4 regions of the Pseudarthrobacter sp. IC2-21 genome follow, and region 3 is predicted to be linked to each of the others. Evidence: riboswitches for the same ligand, from Rfam matches in the RefSeq annotation. Region 3 holds a riboswitch; each other region holds the start of a gene.
The links. Region 3 has a riboswitch for thiamine pyrophosphate ahead of thiO (glycine oxidase ThiO). Riboswitches for the same ligand answer to the same signal wherever they lie in the genome.
Positions count from the first base shown of each region.

Region 1: linked by a shared signal. The riboswitch ahead of SBP01_RS18145 (ECF transporter S component) and the one ahead of thiO (glycine oxidase ThiO) in region 3 are both predicted to bind thiamine pyrophosphate.
Region 2: linked by a shared signal. The riboswitch ahead of thiC (phosphomethylpyrimidine synthase ThiC) and the one ahead of thiO (glycine oxidase ThiO) in region 3 are both predicted to bind thiamine pyrophosphate.
Region 4: linked by a shared signal. The riboswitch ahead of SBP01_RS10925 (bifunctional hydroxymethylpyrimidine kinase/phosphomethylpyrimidine kinase) and the one ahead of thiO (glycine oxidase ThiO) in region 3 are both predicted to bind thiamine pyrophosphate.

Region 1 covers NZ_CP139145.1:3,915,407-3,920,023, reverse strand. The annotation lists gene SBP01_RS18170 (Na+/H+ antiporter subunit E) at 1-21, shown strand, start outside; gene SBP01_RS18165 (monovalent cation/H+ antiporter complex subunit F) at 18-296, shown strand; gene mnhG (monovalent cation/H(+) antiporter subunit G) at 286-675, shown strand; gene SBP01_RS18155 (DUF4235 domain-containing protein) at 803-1,066, opposite strand; gene SBP01_RS18150 (heme-degrading domain-containing protein) at 1,137-1,679, opposite strand; TPP riboswitch at 1,736-1,871, shown strand; gene SBP01_RS18145 (ECF transporter S component) at 1,944-2,564, shown strand; gene SBP01_RS18140 (ABC transporter ATP-binding protein) at 2,564-4,210, shown strand; gene SBP01_RS18135 (energy-coupling factor transporter transmembrane component T family protein) at 4,207-4,617, shown strand, end outside.
Region 2 covers NZ_CP139145.1:2,451,892-2,456,508, reverse strand. The annotation lists gene thiC (phosphomethylpyrimidine synthase ThiC) at 1-1,538, opposite strand, end outside; TPP riboswitch at 1,534-1,641, opposite strand; gene SBP01_RS11355 (VOC family protein) at 1,759-2,634, shown strand; gene SBP01_RS11350 (hypothetical protein) at 2,749-3,186, shown strand; gene rpsP (30S ribosomal protein S16) at 3,395-3,811, shown strand; gene SBP01_RS11340 (RNA-binding protein) at 3,813-4,055, shown strand; gene rimM (ribosome maturation factor RimM) at 4,169-4,617, shown strand, end outside.
Region 3 covers NZ_CP139145.1:2,822,602-2,827,218, forward strand. The annotation lists gene SBP01_RS12960 (thiazole synthase) at 1-758, opposite strand, end outside; gene thiS (sulfur carrier protein ThiS) at 763-999, opposite strand; gene thiO (glycine oxidase ThiO) at 996-2,261, opposite strand; TPP riboswitch at 2,314-2,433, opposite strand; gene SBP01_RS12975 (thiamine phosphate synthase) at 2,461-3,228, shown strand; gene SBP01_RS12980 (RNB domain-containing ribonuclease) at 3,334-4,617, shown strand, end outside.
Region 4 covers NZ_CP139145.1:2,367,540-2,372,156, reverse strand. The annotation lists gene SBP01_RS10930 (Rne/Rng family ribonuclease) at 1-2,747, shown strand, start outside; TPP riboswitch at 2,862-2,959, shown strand; gene SBP01_RS10925 (bifunctional hydroxymethylpyrimidine kinase/phosphomethylpyrimidine kinase) at 3,089-4,617, shown strand, end outside.

The sequences.
Region 1 (4,617 bases), 1.1 Mb from region 3:
CGGCAGGAGACCCCGGCATGATGCAAATTGTCCTGGCTGTCACGGCAGTCATTCTCTCGGCGGCCGCGGCCGGTGCCATCATCCGCATTGCGCGGGGCCCCTCGCTGCTGGACCGGGTGCTGGCCTCCGATGTGCTGCTGGCCATCCTCGGCGCGGCCCTGTGCATCGACATGGCCGTGAACCGGCACCTGAACAACTTGATGCTGCTCGTGGCATTGTCGGTGGTTGGCTTCATCGGCTCCGTGACAGTGGCACGCTTCGTGGCCGACCGGCGGGAGCAGACCCATGAATCCTGAGGCGAGCCTGGTGGACAACGTGATCGACACCGTGACGGCGGTATTCCTGGTGGCGGGTGCCCTCATGTCCCTGGCGGCCGCCGTCGGGCTCCTCCGTTTCCCTGACCTGCTGAGCCGAATGCACGCGGCCACGAAACCGCAGGTGCTGGGACTGTTCCTGCTCCTGGCGGCCATCGGCCTGCAGATGCGGTCGTGGTGGGTGTGGCCGGTGCTGCTGGTGGCATGGATTTTCCAGCTGCTGACGGTGCCGGTGTCCGCGCACATGGTGGGCCGGGCCGGCTACCGCACCAAGCACATGCACCGGGATTTGCTCAGCTCCGATGACCTGGAGGCCGTGGTCCAGAAAGCGGCCAAGTCGGCCCGCGACGAAGAGTCCTGACGGCTGAGGATTTTGCCCGGACCAGAGCCACAGCAAGACCGCCGGACAAGAGCCACGAACAAGAGCGCCGGGCTGTGGCCCGAACAAGAGCGCCGAGCCACAGCCCGGCAGCCGGACGGTAAATCCGTTAGACGATGTCCTGGGTCTTCGCGAACCGGGTGATGGCCCGCTGCGTGCCGCGGTTGGCGAGGACCTGGATGATGGTGCTGACCGAGGCCGAGATCAGCGCGAAGGTCAGGGCGGACCGAAGGCTCGTTGGGGTGTCTTCGTGCTTGCCGGTGGGGGGCTTCCGGCCGGTGGACTTTTCCCAGACGGTGTTGACTACCTTGGTGCCGACAAACCCGGCGGCGAGGCTGATTCCGGTGCCGAGCAGCTTGATGAACAGGTTCATGGGGTGAACTCCTTGTGGGCGGATCGGGGGACTGCCTTTAGCCTAACGTGATCAGCGTCCCAGCCGGCATTCAGGCAGGGCGCATGGACCCCAGAATCTCCCTGAGGGCCTCCACCACGAGGTCATGGTCCTGCATTTGCGGCAGCCCCGAGACGGTCACGGTGGCCACGGCGCCCACGCCGGCAACGTACACGGGAAAGGACCCGCCGTGTGCGGCATAGACGGATTCGTCATACCAGCCCTGGTCCTCGATCCTGCCGCCCCGCAGCCTTGCCCGCAGGCCCACCAGCAGCGATGGGATTTCGTACCGCGCGGCTGTGCGCTGCTTGGCCCGCACCCAGTGCTCGTTGTTGGGCGTGGCACCGTCCAGGGCCACGTGGAACAGGACCTGCTCGCCCTTGGTGATGTCGATGGCAATGGGCAGCTTCCTCGTTTTGCCCAGCTCCACCAGCAGCAGCCCCAGGTTGAGCGAATCGTCCTTGCTGAACCGCGGGAACTGCAGCTCGCTGATCTCGCCGTCGATCCTGGCAATCAATGCCTCCAGCGAACCGGGGGGCTGGCTCCCGCCGGCATCGGGATCGAACAGGGTCACATCGGACGGTTCGGCAGTCATGGCCCACAATCTACCGCGGCTGCGGTGTAAACTGGGTCACGCCCATCAGGGCAGATTTATTACGACAGGGGAGCGCCGCCGTCGGGCACTGCAGGAATGCAGCCGGTGGTGGGCGCTGAGAGTGCGGACAGCCGCAGACCCTCGAACCTGATCCGGTTAGTACCGGCGCAAGGGAGTCGAGCTTCTCAGAGTGTCCGGATCCGGGCGGCGCAGGCCGGGCCGAAACCGCGAATACTCTCCCCTCCTGTACCTCAGGAGGTTGACATGACAACAGTAAGCATCAAGAAGGCCGGCTACACCTGGCGCGTAGTGGACATCGTGGTGGCGGCTCTGATCGCCATCGCCGGCGGCGTGATCTTCTGGGCGTGGGACCAGGGCGCGGCGCTGGTCTCGGCACCGATGAACGCCACCTACCCGCCCCTGACCGGCCTGATCTCCGGCGGCTGGATGATTCCGGCCATTCTGGGCATGCTCGTCATCCGCAAGCCGGGCGCCGCACTGTTCTGCGAGGCCGTGGCCGCCACCGGTGAGCTCATGATGGGATCCCAGTACGGCACCACCGTGCTGATCTCCGGCATCCTGCAGGGCCTCGGCGCGGAACTGGTGTTCGCCGCGTTCGGCTACCGGAAGTTCAACCTGCCCACCGCCATGCTGGCAGGTGCCGGGGCAGGCCTCTTCTGTGGCCTGAACGACTCGTTCCTCCCGTGGGGCTGGAACATCGCCTACGAGGCCGGCGACAAAGCCGCCTACATTCTCTTCTGCGCCATCTCCGGCGCCGTAATCGCCGGTGCCGTGTCCTGGGTGGCCACCCGCGGCCTCGCGAGGACCGGTGTGCTGAGCTCCTTCGCGTCCCGGAAGGCCTCCTCGGAGCCCGTCTTCAACTGATGGCCGCTTCCGACGCCGGCGCCTCCGCCGTGCGCCCCGCAGCCGTGTCCGCCCGCGGCTGGGGGTGGCGGCACGCCGGCCGCGCCGTACCCGCCGTCCACGGGCTGGACCTGGACATTGCACCCGGTGAACGGGTGCTGCTCCTGGGCCCGTCAGGCGCCGGCAAATCAACGCTGCTGCATGCGCTGGCAGGGGTGCTGGGGGACGAAGGGGACGACGCCGATGAGACGGGCACGCTGCTGATCGACGGCGCCGAGCCGCGTGCCCGGCGCGGCCGCGCCGGACTTATGCAACAGGACCCTGAAACCCAGGTGGTCCTCTCCCGCGTGGGTGACGACGTCGCCTTTGGCGCCGAAAACCTGGCCGTGCCGCGGGACGAGATCTGGCGGCGGGTGGACGAAGCGCTCGACGACGTCGGGCTGCGGAGTGCCGGCCGCCCGGACGGTGCGGCGGGCCTTCCCCTGGACCACCCGACGTCGGCCCTGTCCGGGGGCCAAAAGCAGCGGCTGGCGCTGGCCGGGATCCTTGCGATGCGGCCAGGGCTGATCCTGCTGGACGAGCCGACCGCCAACCTCGACCCGGCCGGCGTCCTGGAGGTCCGTGACGCGGTGGGCCGCTCCCTCGATAAAACCGGGGCCACCCTGGTGGTGGTGGAACACCGGGTGTCCGTCTGGAAAGACCTGGTGGACCGGATCGTGGTGCTGCAGCCCGGCGTGGCTGCGGGGGTCGGCGCGGCTTCCGGCACCCCCGGCAGCGCCTCCGCAGTGCTCCTGGACGGGCCGCCGGACAGGGTGCTCGCCGAGGCGCGGGACATGCTGATCGACGCCGGGGTGTGGGTGCCGGGGTATGTTCCGGCCACGCGTCCCCGGACCGGCGCTTCCGGCAGCGTGGGCGCTTCCGGAAGCTCGGGTAGCTCCGGCGGAACGGGGGAGCTGTTGCTTGCAGCCGAGCACCTTGCGGTGTCCCGTGAGCGCCCGCGACGCCGGGGGTTCCGGACCATCCCGCCGGTCCCCGTCCAAACCGGCATCACCGCCCAGGTCCGGGCCGGCCAGGCACTGACCGTCACCGGACCCAACGGCGCCGGGAAGTCCACATTCGCGCTGACGCTCGCAGGACTGCTGGCGCCGGTGGCAGGAAAGGTTTCCGCCGCCGTCGAGCTTTCCCAAGGCGCCGGAATTGATCCGTTCAGGTGGAAGGCCAAGCAGCTGATTTCGCGGATCGGCACGGTGTTCCAGGAGCCCGAGCACCAGTTCGTCACAGGGCGCGTCCGGGATGAACTGATGTTCGGTCCGCGGCATCTGGGGCACGGGGAGCAACGTGTGGACGAACTGCTGGAGCGGCTGCGCCTGACCCACCTCGTGGAGGCGAACCCCTACACCTTGTCCGGTGGAGAGAAGCGCCGGCTGTCGGTGGCCACCGTCCTCGCAGCCCATCCACGGGTCCTGGTGCTCGACGAACCCACGTTCGGCCAGGACGCCAACACGTGGGCCGAGCTCGCCTCGTTCCTGTCCGAACTGCTCGACGAAGGGACGTCCGTGGTCTCCGTGACCCACGACGAAGAATTCACCGCCGTCCTGGGCGGCACCGAACTGCGGCTCGGCCCGGCCTCCCGGGGCGGCGCCCGCCAGGAAGCAGGGACGGGATGAGGGACGCCCTGACGCTGGGCGGAAACCACGCCGTACTGACCCGCGCCAATCCGCTGGCCAAATTCGCCGCCGTCTTCCTGATCACCCTGGTCCTGGCGCTCTCCATCGACTGGGTGTCCGCCTCGGTGGCGCTGGTTGCGGAACTGGCGCTCTTTCCGCTGGCCGGACTGACGCTGCGCCTGCTCTGGCAGCGCGGCTGGCCCCTGATCATCGCGGCAGCGGTGGGCGGCTGGAGCACGGCCATTGTGGCCGCGGACAGCGGCGCTGTACTGCTCGACGTCGGCATTTGGTCCATCAGCGAAGGTTCCCTGCAGCTGGGACTCGGGTTCATGCTGCGCGGCCTGGCAATAGCCCTGCCGGCGATCCTGCTGATGACCTGCACTGACCCGACGGACCTCGCCGACGCC
Region 2 (4,617 bases), 370 kb from region 3:
CGCTCGTGTGCGCCGGGGTGGCCCTTGGCGAGGTCGGCGGCGTGGGCGGCGATCTTGTAGGTGATCACCCCGGTCTTGACGTCGTCCTTGTTGGGCAGGCCCAGGTGTTCTTTGGGTGTGACGTAGCAGAGCATGGCGGTACCGTACCGGGCGATCTCCGTCGCCCCGATCGCCGAGGTGATGTGGTCATAGCCCGGAGCGATATCCGTGACCAGAGGCCCCAGCGTATAAAACGGGGCCCCGTTGCAGAGCTCCTGTTGGCGCTCCACATTCTCCCGGACCAGGTGGAACGGCACGTGGCCGGGGCCCTCCACCATCACCTGAACGTCGTATTGCCAGGCGCGCCGGGTGAGCTCGGCGAGCGTGTCCAGTTCCGCGAACTGGGCGGCGTCGTTGGCGTCCGCCGTGGCCCCCGGGCGCAGCCCGTCGCCCAGCGAGAACGCGACGTCGTACTTGGCGAAGATTTCGCACAGTTCATCGAAGTGGGTGTACAGGAAGTTCTCCTGGTGATGGGCAAGGCACCAGCCCGCCATGATCGACCCGCCGCGCGAGACGATCCCCGTCACGCGGTTGGCCGTCAGCGGCACATAGCGCAGTAGTACGCCGGCGTGGATAGTCATGTAATCCACGCCCTGCTCACACTGTTCGATGACCGTGTCGCGGAAAATCTCCCAAGTCAGCTTGTTGGCCTCCCCGTTGACTTTCTCCAGCGCCTGGTAGATGGGCACGGTGCCGATGGGGACGGGGGAGTTGCGGATGAGCCATTCACGGGTGGTGTGGATGTCGTCGCCGGTGGAAAGATCCATCACGGTGTCTGCACCCCACTGGGTGGCCCACTGCAGCTTGTCCACTTCCTCGGCGATGGAGCTGGTGACGGCCGAGTTGCCGATGTTGGCGTTGATCTTCACCAGGAATGCCTTGCCGATGATCATGGGCTCGGATTCGGGATGGTTGATGTTGTTGGGGATAATGGCGCGGCCGGCGGCCACTTCGCTGCGGACCAGTTCCACGTCGCAGTTTTCGCGCAGCGCAACGAACCTCATCTCCGGCGTCACCTGTCCCTGCCGGGCGTAGCGCATCTGTGTGACGGTTTTGCCTCCGACGGCGCGGCGGGGCACCGGTTGCGCCCCTTTCCACTCCGCGGAGGCGGCGCCGCGGCGCACGGCCGACTTGCCGTCGTCGAGCAGGTTCCGTTCCCTCCCGCTATACGGTTCGGTGTCAGCGCGCGCCACAATCCAGGGAAGCCGGAACGGGCTCAGACCCACCACGGGATCGCTGCCCGGACCGGACGTCCGGTAGACCCGGAAGGGGCCGTTCGCCTCGCCGTTGGGTGACGGCTCGAGGGCAATTTCCGTGACCGGCACCCTGATTCCGGAAGATGCGTCATCGATGAACGCCAACGAGTGGGACTTCAGGGACTGGGTTTCCGGAGACCGGTCCTGTGCCGGCCCGGATACGGCAGCTTCAGTGTCCGTGGCCGCCAAGGTGGTGGCAGTGGCATTTTGGACAGGGAGGGGCCATGCTTTTTGCGTACTCAAGGGAATACTCACTTCCTTCGCCGGCATTACCCGGACAGGTTCAACGGTCGCAGGCCGCGTCAGCCCGATCTCAGCCCCTGCAAGGGCACCCGTGTGGTCAAGACGAAGCTACCACAGCCGGTAGGGATGCCCGAAGAACACTTGAATTAAATTGAAGCTTCAAGTAAATTAGATGCATAGCGGCTTTCACTCCGAAGGCCGGCGGACCGGGAGCGTTCACATGACTGCAGAAGCCACCACACAGGATCTACTTCCTGCCGACCTCTCCATGGGCACGGTGATGCTCAAGGTAGGTGACATGAAGCTGATGACCGACTACTACCAGCGGGCCCTGGGCCTGGAAATCGTCGCCGAAGAAGACGGCGGCCTGTACCTTGGCCGCCGCCAGCGTCCCCTGGTCCACCTGGCCCCTGCTCCTTCGCTGCATCTGCCGGGCAGGGGAGAAGCCGGCCTGTTCCACACGGCCCTCCTTTTCGAAGACCAGGCCGCGCTGGCTGCCACCGTGGCCACCGCTGCCCAGTACGAGCCCCGGCTTTTCACCGGCAGCGCCGACCACCTGGTGAGCGAGGCCTTCTACTTCAACGACCCCGAGGGCAACGGCATTGAGCTTTACTGGGACCGGCCCCGCAAGAACTGGTCCTGGAACGGCACCGAAGTAGTAATGGACAGCCTGGCGCTCCCACCCCAGCGCTACCTTGAACAGCACCTCAGCCAGGAATCCCTGGACAGCCAGCTGGGAACCGAAGCCGGAGTGGGGCACATCCACTTGCAGGTGGGGGACGTCCACTCAGCGCACGAGTTCTATGTGGGCACTCTGGGATTTGAAAAGACCGCCGGTTGGCACGGGCAGGCCCTGTTCGTCTCGGCCGGCCGCTATCACCACCACATGGCCATGAACGTCTGGAACAGCCGCGGCGCCGGCCCCCGCAAGGACACCCTCGGCCTCGGCGAAGTGCTCATCGAAGTGCCGTCCGGAGACGACGTCGGCGCCCTCGCTGACCGCCTGAAAGTCGCCGGAGTGGCCTCCCACCACACAGGTGCCGAGTTGCGCTTTGAGGATCCGTGGCGCAACAACATCCGCGTTGCTGTCCGCTGACTGACCCTGGCCGGAAGTCAGCCCTGCCATGCACTAGGCTGATTTTGAACGGCCGGGGCTGCACTGGGTGCTGCCCGCGCGGGCCGCACCGTCGACGGAATGAGGGCTGTTCCCATGGGCTTCACTGAAATCTTTGTAGCTAGCCACGATGCCGCGCTGAAACGCGCCGGCGTGCTCGATGCCGGCGGCTCGCCGTCGGGACCAGGGCTGAGGATCCCGGGCGTCAGTGACTTCGAGATCGAGCAGCTGGGCGACCTCGCCGGCACGGCTGTACATGCCGGCGGCGAAGGCTATGAACTCGCAATGGTGGACGTTTCCAGCGACTCCCTTCTTGGCGTACCCCCGGCCATGGTGCGGGCTCTCGCGGACCTCCTCACCTACGAAACCGAGGGCGAGGGCAACGTGCTGGACGACGTCGCCGAAAAGTGGGCCGCCCAGGACGATATGCCGTTCGGTGCCGCCGACGCCCGCACCTACATCCAGCAGCTCGCTGAGCTGGCCAGTGGAGTTGACGACGCCGACCGGACCGGTTTGTACGTCTGGTCCTCCTAGTATCCTGGCGTTTTCGGGTCCGCCCCGCCGGCCCCGACCCGTGTCAAGTCGAAATCCTGACGCTGATCTGGCACAATAAACAGGTACTCGATCTGCGTGGCCCCTCTCTCCGCGTCCGGATCCTGTCCTTAGAACCCGCAAGTATGGCCCGCCCCACGGGTGCAGAACGTCGGTTCACCCCTTTTCTGAAACAGGAGTGACCACAAAAGTGGCCGTAAAGATTCGCCTTAAGCGCTTCGGCAAGATGCGCGCACCGTACTACCGCATCGTCGTTATGGACGCACGCTCCAAGCGTGACGGCCGTGCCATCGAAGAGATCGGCAAGTACCACCCCACCGAAGAGCCCTCATACATCGAGGTCGACACGGACCGCGCCCAGTACTGGCTCGGCGTCGGCGCACAGCCGTCCGAGCAGGTTGCCGCGATCCTCAAGATCACCGGTGACTGGCAGAAGTTCAAGGGCCTGCCGGGCCAGGAAGGCACCCTGAAGACCAAAGCTCCCAAGGCTGCCTTTGTTGCCCCGGAAAAGGGTTCCGTGATCATCCCGGAAGCCATCACCAAGAAGGCGAAGCAGTCTGACGCCGCCGAGGCCCCGGCCGAAGCAGAAGCCACCGAGGCTGAGTAGATTGCTGGCAGAAGCGCTCGAACACCTGGTCCGGGGAATCGTTGATTCGCCGGAAGACGTCAAGGTCAGCTCCAAGAACAACCGGCGCGGGGACACCCTCGAGGTCCGGGTTCACCAGGATGACCTGGGACGGGTGATCGGCCGCCAGGGGCGCACCGCACGTGCATTGCGCACCGTGGTTGCGGCACTGGCAGACGGCGAACCGGTAAGGGTCGACGTCGTCGACACCGACCGTCGCCGCTAAGCGCTCGGCAGTACCAGTTTTTTTGCTCCGGCCCTTCCACCTGTCAAGGTGGAGGGGCCGGAGTGCTTTCATCCCAACACCGTGGCTCATCCCACGACCGAACAGAGGAACACATGCAGCTTCAGGTGGCACGAATCGGCAAACCGCACGGAATCCGCGGGGAAGTGACGGTCCAGGTGCTCACTGATGCTCCCGCCGACCGGTTTGTCCCGGGCACCGAGTTTGTGGTGGAGCCGGCCTCAGCCGGGCCGCTGACTGTTGAGAGTGCCCGCTGGAATAAAGACATTCTGCTGCTCGCCTTCGAGCAGATCGAAACCCGCAACCAGGCCGAAACCCTCCGCGGGGCGAAGCTGTTCATCGAAACCGAAGAGCTGGATGAGGATGACGACGAAGGCTGGTATGAGCACGAACTGGTAGGCCTCGAAGCCAGGGTGGGCTCTCAGGTGGTGGGCAAGGTTGCCGCCCTGCACACCCTGCCGGTCCAGGACCTGCTGGTGATTGAAGACGCTGACGGCAAGGAAATCCTTATCCCCTTCGTTGAGCAGATTGTTCCGGAGGTTAA
Region 3 (4,617 bases):
TCGCGGCGCGGTATCCTGCCGGCCGCTTTCGCCAGCCTACCGGCGATCACGGCGTGTTTGAAGGCCTCCCCCATGAGCGCCGGGTTCTGGGCCCGGGTCACGGCCGTGGCAAGGAGGACGGCGTCACAGCCCAGCTCCATGGCCAGCGCAGCATCGGATGCCGTCCCGATTCCGGCGTCGAGCACCACAGGCACCGAAGCGCGCGAGACGATCAGTTCGATGTTGTGCGGATTGAGGATTCCCAGACCCGTCCCGATCGGCGCCCCGAGCGGCATCACCGCGGTGGCGCCCAGGTTCTCAAGGCGCAGGGCCAGCACGGGATCATCGTTGGTGTAAGCGAACACCTTGAAGCCCCGGTTCACCAGCTGTTCGGTGGCGTCAACGAGCTCGACGGCGTCCGGCAGCAACGTCTGCTCGTCCGCGATGACCTCGAGTTTCACCCAGTCCGTTTCCAGGGCTTCGCGGGCCAGCTCAGCTGTCATGACGGCGTCCCGCGCGGTGAAGCAGCCGGCGGTGTTGGGCAGTACCCGGATTCCATGGTCCACGAGGAGCTGGAAGAGGGACCCGGACTCGGCAGGCGAATACCGCCGCATGGCAACGGTGGTGAGCTCCGTTCCCGATGACAGGAGTGCGGCTCCCAGGCCGTCCAGGCTGGGAGCGCCCCCGGTGCCCATGATGAGGCGGGAGCCGAGTTCGACGCCGTCGATGACAAGTTTGTCGGTGTCCGGCGAGATGGCGGTGGTGCTTGTATCTGTCATGGTCTTAGCCTCCCTGAACTGCGGTGACCAGTTCGATGGTGTCCCCGTCCGCGAGCGCTGTGGCGGACCACTGGCTGCGGGGCACCACTTCCGAGTTGCGGGCAATGGCGACGCCAAGTTTCTGCCCGTCCGTGGCCTGGCCGTTGGCCGCGATCGTGCGGCCCGTGATCTGTGTGACGAGTGTGGTGATGGACGCTTCCCGGGGCACGGCATGCGGCGCGCCGTTGAGGGTGATATTCATGCTGTTTCCTTTGTGGGTTGAAGGGTTTCATGGTGCCGGCCGCTAAACCTTGCCGGGTCCAGGGCGGCCCGGTGCGGATCGATCCGGCCATCCAGCAGTTCCCGGCAGATGGCTGCCGCCGCCGGGGCCAGCAACACTCCGTGCCGGTAGAAACCGGTGGCAATAATCAGCCCCCGCACGTGTCCGCCGTCGGGAACGGAGACCCGGCCGAGCAGCGGTGCGTTGTCCGGTGTTGCAGGACGCGCCCGCGCGGTGCACTCGATGAGCTCCAGCTCGGCGACGGCGGGTACCAGGACCTGCGCGTCACGCAGCAGTTGGTAAACGCCGCCTGCAGAGACGGCCGTTCCTGGCGCGGCAGTATCTCCGGCTTCCGGCAGTGCGTCCTCCCGCTGTGTTGCACCGATCACCACTGTGCCGTCCTGGCGGGGGACGATGTATACGGGTACTCCGTGGACCAGGCCCCGTACCGTGGAGGTCACTAATGGACGCAGGTGCTGTGGAACGCGCAGGCGCAGTATGTCGCCGAATACGGGCCTCAGGGGCAGCTGCACCCCGGCCGGCAGGCCCTCCAGGGCAGCGGCCTGAAGGCCGTTGGCTACGATCGTCTCCCCCGCCCGGACCGTTCCGCCATTGGCCAGTTCCACGCCCCGAACCCGGTCCCCCTCCCAGAGGAGTCCGGTGGCCCGGGAACCGACCGCGAAACCGTTGACGGCGCCGTCCACGAAGGTCCCGGCGCCCGGTTGGTGGCCGGCCAGCACTGTCCGGAGCGAGGCGATCAGCCTGCGCGGGTCCACCTGATGGTCCGCGGGAATGTCCAGGGCACACGAAATCGCGGGACTGAGAAGTGGTTCCTTTGCCCTCGCGTCGCGCACCGTCAGCGGCTCGACGAGCAGTCCGTTGGCCTCCTGGACGGCCCGGAGGTCCATCAGCGCCCGACGGTCCGCGGCGTCGGCACCCACGGCGAGGGTCGGCGTCGTCAGGTAGCCAAAGTCCCCCGCCCCGGCCCGGCCGAGGTTTGCCGCGAAGTCAGGCCAGAGACGCGAGGACTCGAGCATCAGCTCCAGGAGGCTTTCCTCCTGGTAGTGCAGCTCACTGACGGGGGCGAGCATGCCGGCGGCCGCCCAACTGGCCCCGGAGCCTGGTTGGTCGTCGATCAGCACTGCGGAACGGCCGGAGGCCCGCGCCTCCCACGCGATGCTGTGGCCGATGACGCCGCCACCGATCACCGCCACGTCCGCGTGCAGGACGGCGGGCCCGTTCATGTAGCTGCCCACGGCAGGATGGGATGTGCTGGCGGACGCGCCGCCGGATGGGGGGACCATGTGTTTCCTTCCCTACGCCGGTACTAGCCGGATCAGGTCAAGCGGTCGGCTCTGACGCCCTCTCAGCCCGGCCGCTTTGTGACGGCTGTAACGGGCTCCCGCAGTACTCGCCCAGTTTAGGGGAACTATGGTGGTTTCCATGAACGTGTCCTCCAGCCCCAGCGCCCTCCCCAGCCCCACTGCCCAGGAGTCCCGCGGATTGCCCCGCGGCGCCAGGTTGTACTTGTGCACCGATGCGCGCCGGGACCGCGGGGACTTTGCCGATTTTGTGGACGCCGCGTTCGCCGGCGGCGTGGACATCATCCAACTCCGCGACAAGGACATCGAGGCCGCCGAGGAGTTGGACCTGCTGGCAGTCCTTCAGGCGGCCGCCGCCCGGCATGGACGGCTCTGGGCAGTGAATGACCGCGCCGACATCGCCATGCTCTCGGGCGCCCCGGTGTTCCACATTGGCCAGCAAGACCTGCCCGTGGCCTCCGCCCGCACGCTGCTGGGGCCCGGCGCCGTGGTGGGGCTTTCCACCCACACCACTGAGCAGGTGGAAGGCGCCATCCGCTTGTCGTCCTCGGTGGCCGGCGACGACGGCCTTGACTATTTCTGCGTGGGACCGGTGTGGGCCACCCCCACCAAACCCGGTCGTGCCGCCGTTGGCCTTGACCTGGTACGTTACGCCGCAGACGCGGTCAAGGCCGCCGCCCACGCCGGTGATGCCGGTGACGCGGGTGATGCGGCCGGTCCGGGTGCCGTGCCGTGGTTCGCGATCGGCGGGATTGACCTGACGAACGTAGAACAGGTGGTGGCGGCCGGTGCCAGCAGGATCGTTGTGGTCCGCGCCATCACGGAGGCGGCTGATCCCGCTGCCGCTGCCAGGGCCCTCCTGGCCGCCCTGGATGCCGGTACCGCCTGAGATTTCCCTGCCGGTTCCGCAGAATCAGCCGGCCGGTTCCGGGAATCCGGCGCACGGCGGGGCGGAGCGTGCACGATCCCCGGAAATCGGGCTAATCTGACTTTTGTGTCCCATCATCGGTTGGCTCCCAACGTCCACGAGAAGACCAACGCTCTCGCGGCAGCCCTGAGTGCACTGCGGACTGAGCTGGAACTGCCCGGGCCCTACCCGGCCGAAGCAGTCCGCGACGCCGAGGCTGCCGTGGCAGCGCATCAGCTGCCGGTCACTGACCTGACGGACGTTGAATTCCTGACCATCGATCCGGCATCGTCCACGGATCTGGACCAGGCGCTGTTCATTGAGCGGGCCAGCGCCGGCTACCGCGTCCTGTACGCCATCGCGGACGTGCCGTCCTTCGTCCGCCCCGGCGGTAGCCTCGACGCCGAAACCCGACGCCGCGGTCAGACGTTCTACGCCCCCGATGGCCGGATTCCGCTGCACCCCGAGGTCATCAGCGAAGAGGCGGGCAGCCTGCTGGCCGACCAACTGTGCTCGGCGTTTGTCTGGGAATTCGGCCTCAACGGCGACGCCCATGTCGACAGTGTGTCCGTGCGGCGGGCCACGATCCGCAGCCGGGCCAAGCTGGACTACAAGGGTGTCCAGGCCCAGATCGACGCCGGAACGGCCGGCCCGGTGCTGCAGCTCCTGAAGGAAGTGGGGCTCAAACGGGTTGAACTGGAGCGGCAGCGCGGCGGGGCCAGCCTCAACATGCCGGAGCAGGAAATCGTTCAACTGCCCGACGGCGGCTACCGGATTGCCGCGGCACCCCAGCTTCCCGTGGAGGATTGGAATGCGCAGATTTCGCTGATGACCGGGATGGCGGCGGCGGACATGATGCTGGCCGGAAAGGTTGGCATCCTGCGGACCATGCCCGCCCCGGACGAACGCTCCCTCCGGCATTTCCGGCTTCAGACGGTGGCACTCGGCAAGCCGTGGGACGGAAAGATCAGCTACGGCGAATACCTTCGCAGCCTGGACCCCACCGAGCCCCGGCAACTGGCCGTCCTCTATTCCGCGGGGATGCTCTTCCGCGGCGCAAGCTACACGGCTTTTGATGGAAGTGTTCCCGAGAACGCCATCCAATCCGCCATTGGCGCCGCCTATGCCCACACCACGGCGCCCCTGCGGCGGCTCATCGACAGGTTTGTCCTCGTGATCTGTGAAGCCCTCAGCAACGGCAAGCCGGTCCCCGAGTGGGCGCGGGAAGCCTTGCCCAGCCTCCCGGAAATCATGGCCGCGTCCGATCAGTTGGCAAGCCGGATGGAGCGCCTGGCCCTGGACACCGTGGAAGCGGCCCTCCTGGTCAACCACATCGGCCAGGAATTTGATGCCATTGTCATTTCCGGGTCC
Region 4 (4,617 bases), 460 kb from region 3:
CTGCTGCTCCGGCCGAAGAGCCGCCCAGCCCGTTTGGTTCGCTGTTCCTGGAACCGGGCTCAGCCACATCGGTCCTGTTCCAGGCACCGGACCTGACCGCCGTCGTCCGCCCTGTTCCGGCAGCGGTGGAAGAGGCGGAAGAGGACGACGCCGAAGAGGGCGAAGGCGATGACGCCAACGGCCGCCGGCGTCGCCGCAGCCGCGGCCGCCGAGGCCGCAGCCGCGCCGGTGATACCGAGGCCGGGGCCGACACCGATGGTTCCGAAGGCGCCGAGGACGGTGCCGGTGACGACGACGACGAAACCGCCGTCCAGAACGACGAAGGTGTGACCTCCCGCCGTCGCCGCCGCCGCCGCCGTGGCGACCAGGACCTGGAGCTGACCGGGGGCGGAGACGACGATCCGCCCAACACGGTGACCCGGGTACGGGCTCCGCGGGCAGTTACCGAAGCGCCGGTCAACAACCGCGTGACCAGTGTGAAGGGCTCCACCCGGCTCGAAGCCAAGAAGCAGCGCCGCCGCGAATCCCGCGACACCGGCCGCCGCAGGACCGTGATCACCGAGGCCGAGTTCCTGGCCCGCCGCGAATCCGTGGACCGTCAGATGATCGTCCGCCAGCGCGACGACAGAATCCAGATCGGTGTCCTCGAGGACGGCGTCCTGGCGGAGCACTTTGTCTCCAAGACCCAGCAGGACTCCCTGATCGGCAACGTCTACCTCGGCAAGGTGCAGAACGTCCTGCCCTCCATGGAAGCAGCATTCGTTGACATCGGTCGCGGCCGCAACGCCGTGCTGTACGCCGGTGAAGTGAACTGGGACGCGGTTAACCTCGAAGGCAAGCAGCGCCGGATCGAAAATGCGCTCAAGTCAGGGGACACCGTCCTGGTCCAGGTGACCAAGGACCCCGTGGGACACAAGGGTGCCCGGCTGACCAGCCAGATCTCCCTCCCGGGCCGTTACCTGGTCTACGTCCCGGGCGGCTCCATGACGGGCATCTCCCGCAAACTGCCCGACGTCGAACGCAACCGCCTCAAGCGCATCCTCAAGGACCGTTTGCCTGAGCACGCCGGTGTGATCGTCCGCACCGCCGCGGAGGGTGCCTCTGAAGAGGAACTCACACATGACATCAACCGCCTGCGTGCACAGTGGGAGGGCATTGAAAGCCAGTCCACCTCCACCAAGATCCTCGCCCCCGAACTGCTGTACGGCGAACCGGACCTCACCATCAAGGTGGTCCGTGACGTCTTCAACGAGGACTTCTCGAAGCTGATCGTCTCCGGTGAAGAGGCCTGGGACACCATCGAGGCCTACGTAACCTACGTGGCCCCGGACCTGGTGGGCCGGCTGGAAAAGTGGACCAAGGACCAGGACATCTTCTCGGCCTGGCGGATCGACGAGCAGATCCACAAAGCACTCGAACGCAAGGTCTTCCTGCCCTCCGGCGGCTCGCTGGTCATCGACCGGACCGAAGCCATGACCGTGGTGGACGTCAACACCGGAAAGTTCACCGGCAGCGGCGGCAACCTCGAGGAAACCGTCACCAAGAACAACCTCGAAGCGGCCGAAGAAGTGGTCCGGCAGCTCCGGCTCCGGGACATCGGCGGCATCATTGTCATCGACTTCATCGACATGGTCCTTGAGTCCAACCGCGACCTCGTGCTCCGCCGCATGGTGGAATGCCTGGGCCGTGACCGCACCAAGCATCAGGTGGCTGAGGTGACTTCGCTGGGTCTGGTGCAGATGACGCGCAAGCGCATGGGCACCGGTCTTCTGGAAGTCTTCGGGGAACAGTGCGAGGCCTGCGCCGGCCGCGGAATTGTCACCCACGACGATCCTGTGGAGCACCGCCGCGCCAACACCGTCGCCGCCGAGCACCACGTGCAGCGGGCGGACACCCGGCCGGACACACAGCGGCCGGACAACCAGCGCAACGACGCCCGCCCGGAAGCCCAGCAGGGCGCCCGGACCGACCGGAAGCGCCGCCGCGGCCGCGGCGGCCAGCCGCTGGACGTAGCGCCGGCAGCTCCCGTGCAGATCCACACGGTCCACCCTGATCCGACAGATGCCGAACGCCATGCCAAGGCTGAAGCGACAAGGGTGGCCCTGGCCAACATCGCGGCCGCTGCACACGCCGCCCACCTGCACGACGAGGAAGTAGCCCATGGCGCTGCCGGCAGCACCCCCGGCACGGCAACCCCTGCTTCGACGCCGGCACATCCGTCCGAAACGGACAGCACCGGCCGCCCTGCCGCGGTCCTCACGTTCGGCGGCGAGCAGGTGGTGCTGCCGTTCGTGGAGCATCACGAGGAACAGCCCCAGGCTCCGGCGCTGACCCTGGACCGCCTGGCGGAGGCGTTCGCCAAGCTTGGCGAACCGGCCCCGGCTGCCCCCGCCGAGCCTGCCCGGCAGGCGCCTGCCGAGGCTCCCGCCCAGGCCCAGGCCCAGGCACCTGCCCAGGCCCAGGCCCAGGCGCCTGCCCAGGCTCCCGCCGTGGCGGAGAAGGACTATTCCGACCACACCGAGCAGCCCCGGGCCCGCCGTCCGCGGCGGAACCGGAGCGCGAGCCGAGCCCAGGGCGCAGCCAACGCCACCACGGTGGAGCATCACGAAGCCGTTCAGGTCGCCAGTGCCGGTCATACGCATGCTGCCAAGGCGCCGGAGCGCACCGAAGCCCGTGCGGCGGCTGCGCCGAAAGAAACCAACGCGCCGATTATCCTCGGCGTAGGAGTACCCGCTTCGGAACTCTGACCCGTTGGCTTGGACACCTCCACGGAAGCCCGCACAGCCCTTTTCCGGGGCGGTGCGGGCTTCCGCCGTTTCGGCTTCATGTGAGGCGGCAAACGCGGGTAAACGCTAGGGTGGGTTACTGACACGGGGTGCCGCGCAAAGGGCCGGCTGAGATCCACACCCGTTGAACCTGTCCGGTTAGTACCGGCGAAGGGATGTCTCCTTTGGCTTCGACCTATGTCCTTCCTCCCGCGTCCTCAGAATCTTCCAGCAGCCAGGAAACGCAATCTCCTGCGCAGGGTTCTGCCCGGCGCCCTGCACCGGAATCCTCGGCGGCGGCGGGGGTGCGACATACTCCGCGGGTGCTGTCCATCGCAGGATCGGATCCGTCCGGCGGGGCAGGCATCCAGGCCGACCTCAAGAGCATCGCCGCCCTGGGCGGTTACGGCATGGCAGCCATCACCGCCCTGACCGCGCAGAACACCCGGGGAGTCCGGGATGTCCACGTGCCGCCGGCCGGATTCCTGCGCCAGCAGCTTGACGCGATCAGTGATGACATCACCATCGACGCCGTCAAGATCGGCATGCTGGGCAACGCGGAGGTGATTGACACCGTCCGCAGCTGGCTCGAAAAGGTGCGTCCCGCCGTCGTTGTTCTGGATCCGGTCATGGTGGCCACCAGCGGGGACCGGCTGCTGGAAGAATCCGCGGAGGCTGCCCTGCGGACCCTGCTGCCGCTGGCGGACCTGATCACGCCCAACCTCGCCGAACTGGCGATCCTTGTGGCCGCGCCGCGCGCCCACAGCTGGGCCACCGCGCTGGAACAGGGCAAGCGCCTGGCCGCTGCCACCGGCGCCACCATCCTGGTCAAGGGGGGCCATCTCGACGGCGGTGCGTGCCCGGATGCCCTCGTCAACGCCGGGGGGCTGCTGTCACGCCCGGTGGTGGAAGTGGCCGGAGACCGGATTCCCACCCGCAACAGCCATGGCACCGGCTGCTCGCTGTCCTCGGCCATGGCCACGGCGCAGGCCAGGCTGGGGGACTGGGAGGCGTCACTGCGGGAGGTAAAGCCCTGGCTCGCGGGTGCACTTCAGGCGTCCGGGCTGCTGGAGGTGGGAAGCGGGAGCGGCCCAATTAACCATTTCCACCATTTCCACCAGCCTGAGGCCGGCGGGAAACCTGTTGGCGGTGCGCCGGTTCCGGCTGAATCCGCAGCAGGGGATCCCGCAGCCCAATCCGCAGCCGCGGAACTCACCGGCAAAGATTTCGCTGCGACCCTTCGCCGGGCGGCGGCCCCCGACCTGGACGCCATCTACCGGCTCGAATTCATCCGCGGGCTGGCGGCCGGCACTCTCGCAGAGGACCAGTTCGCCTACTACCTCGCCCAGGATGCCATCTATCTCAACGGCTATTCCCGTGCCCTGGCCCGGGCCAGCGCGCTGGCGCCTACGGAGGCCGCCCAGCTGTTCTGGGCCAGGTCCGCCCAACAGTGCCTCGAGGTCGAATCCGAGCTGCATCGCACCTGGCTCAGCACCCGCACGGTGGAGCGCACCCTGGGCCCGGTCACCAAGTCGTACGTGGATCACCTGCTTGCGGCCTCCGCCGCCGGCAGCTACGCCGTGCTGGTGGCGGCAGTCCTGCCGTGCTTCTGGCTCTACGCGGAAGTGGGCCAGACCCTGCATGCGCAGTTCCTGGCAGCGGGCGCACCCGAAGCCCATCCCTATGCCGAATGGTTGCGGACCTATGCCGACGAGGACTTCGCTCAGGCAACCCGCGAAGCGATCGCGATGGCCGGCGAGGCCGGCAGCAAGGCGTCCGCGGACGAACAGGCCGCAATGCTTCAGGCGTTCAGGCACTCCTGCCGATTCGAGCTGGATTTCTTCGACGCGCC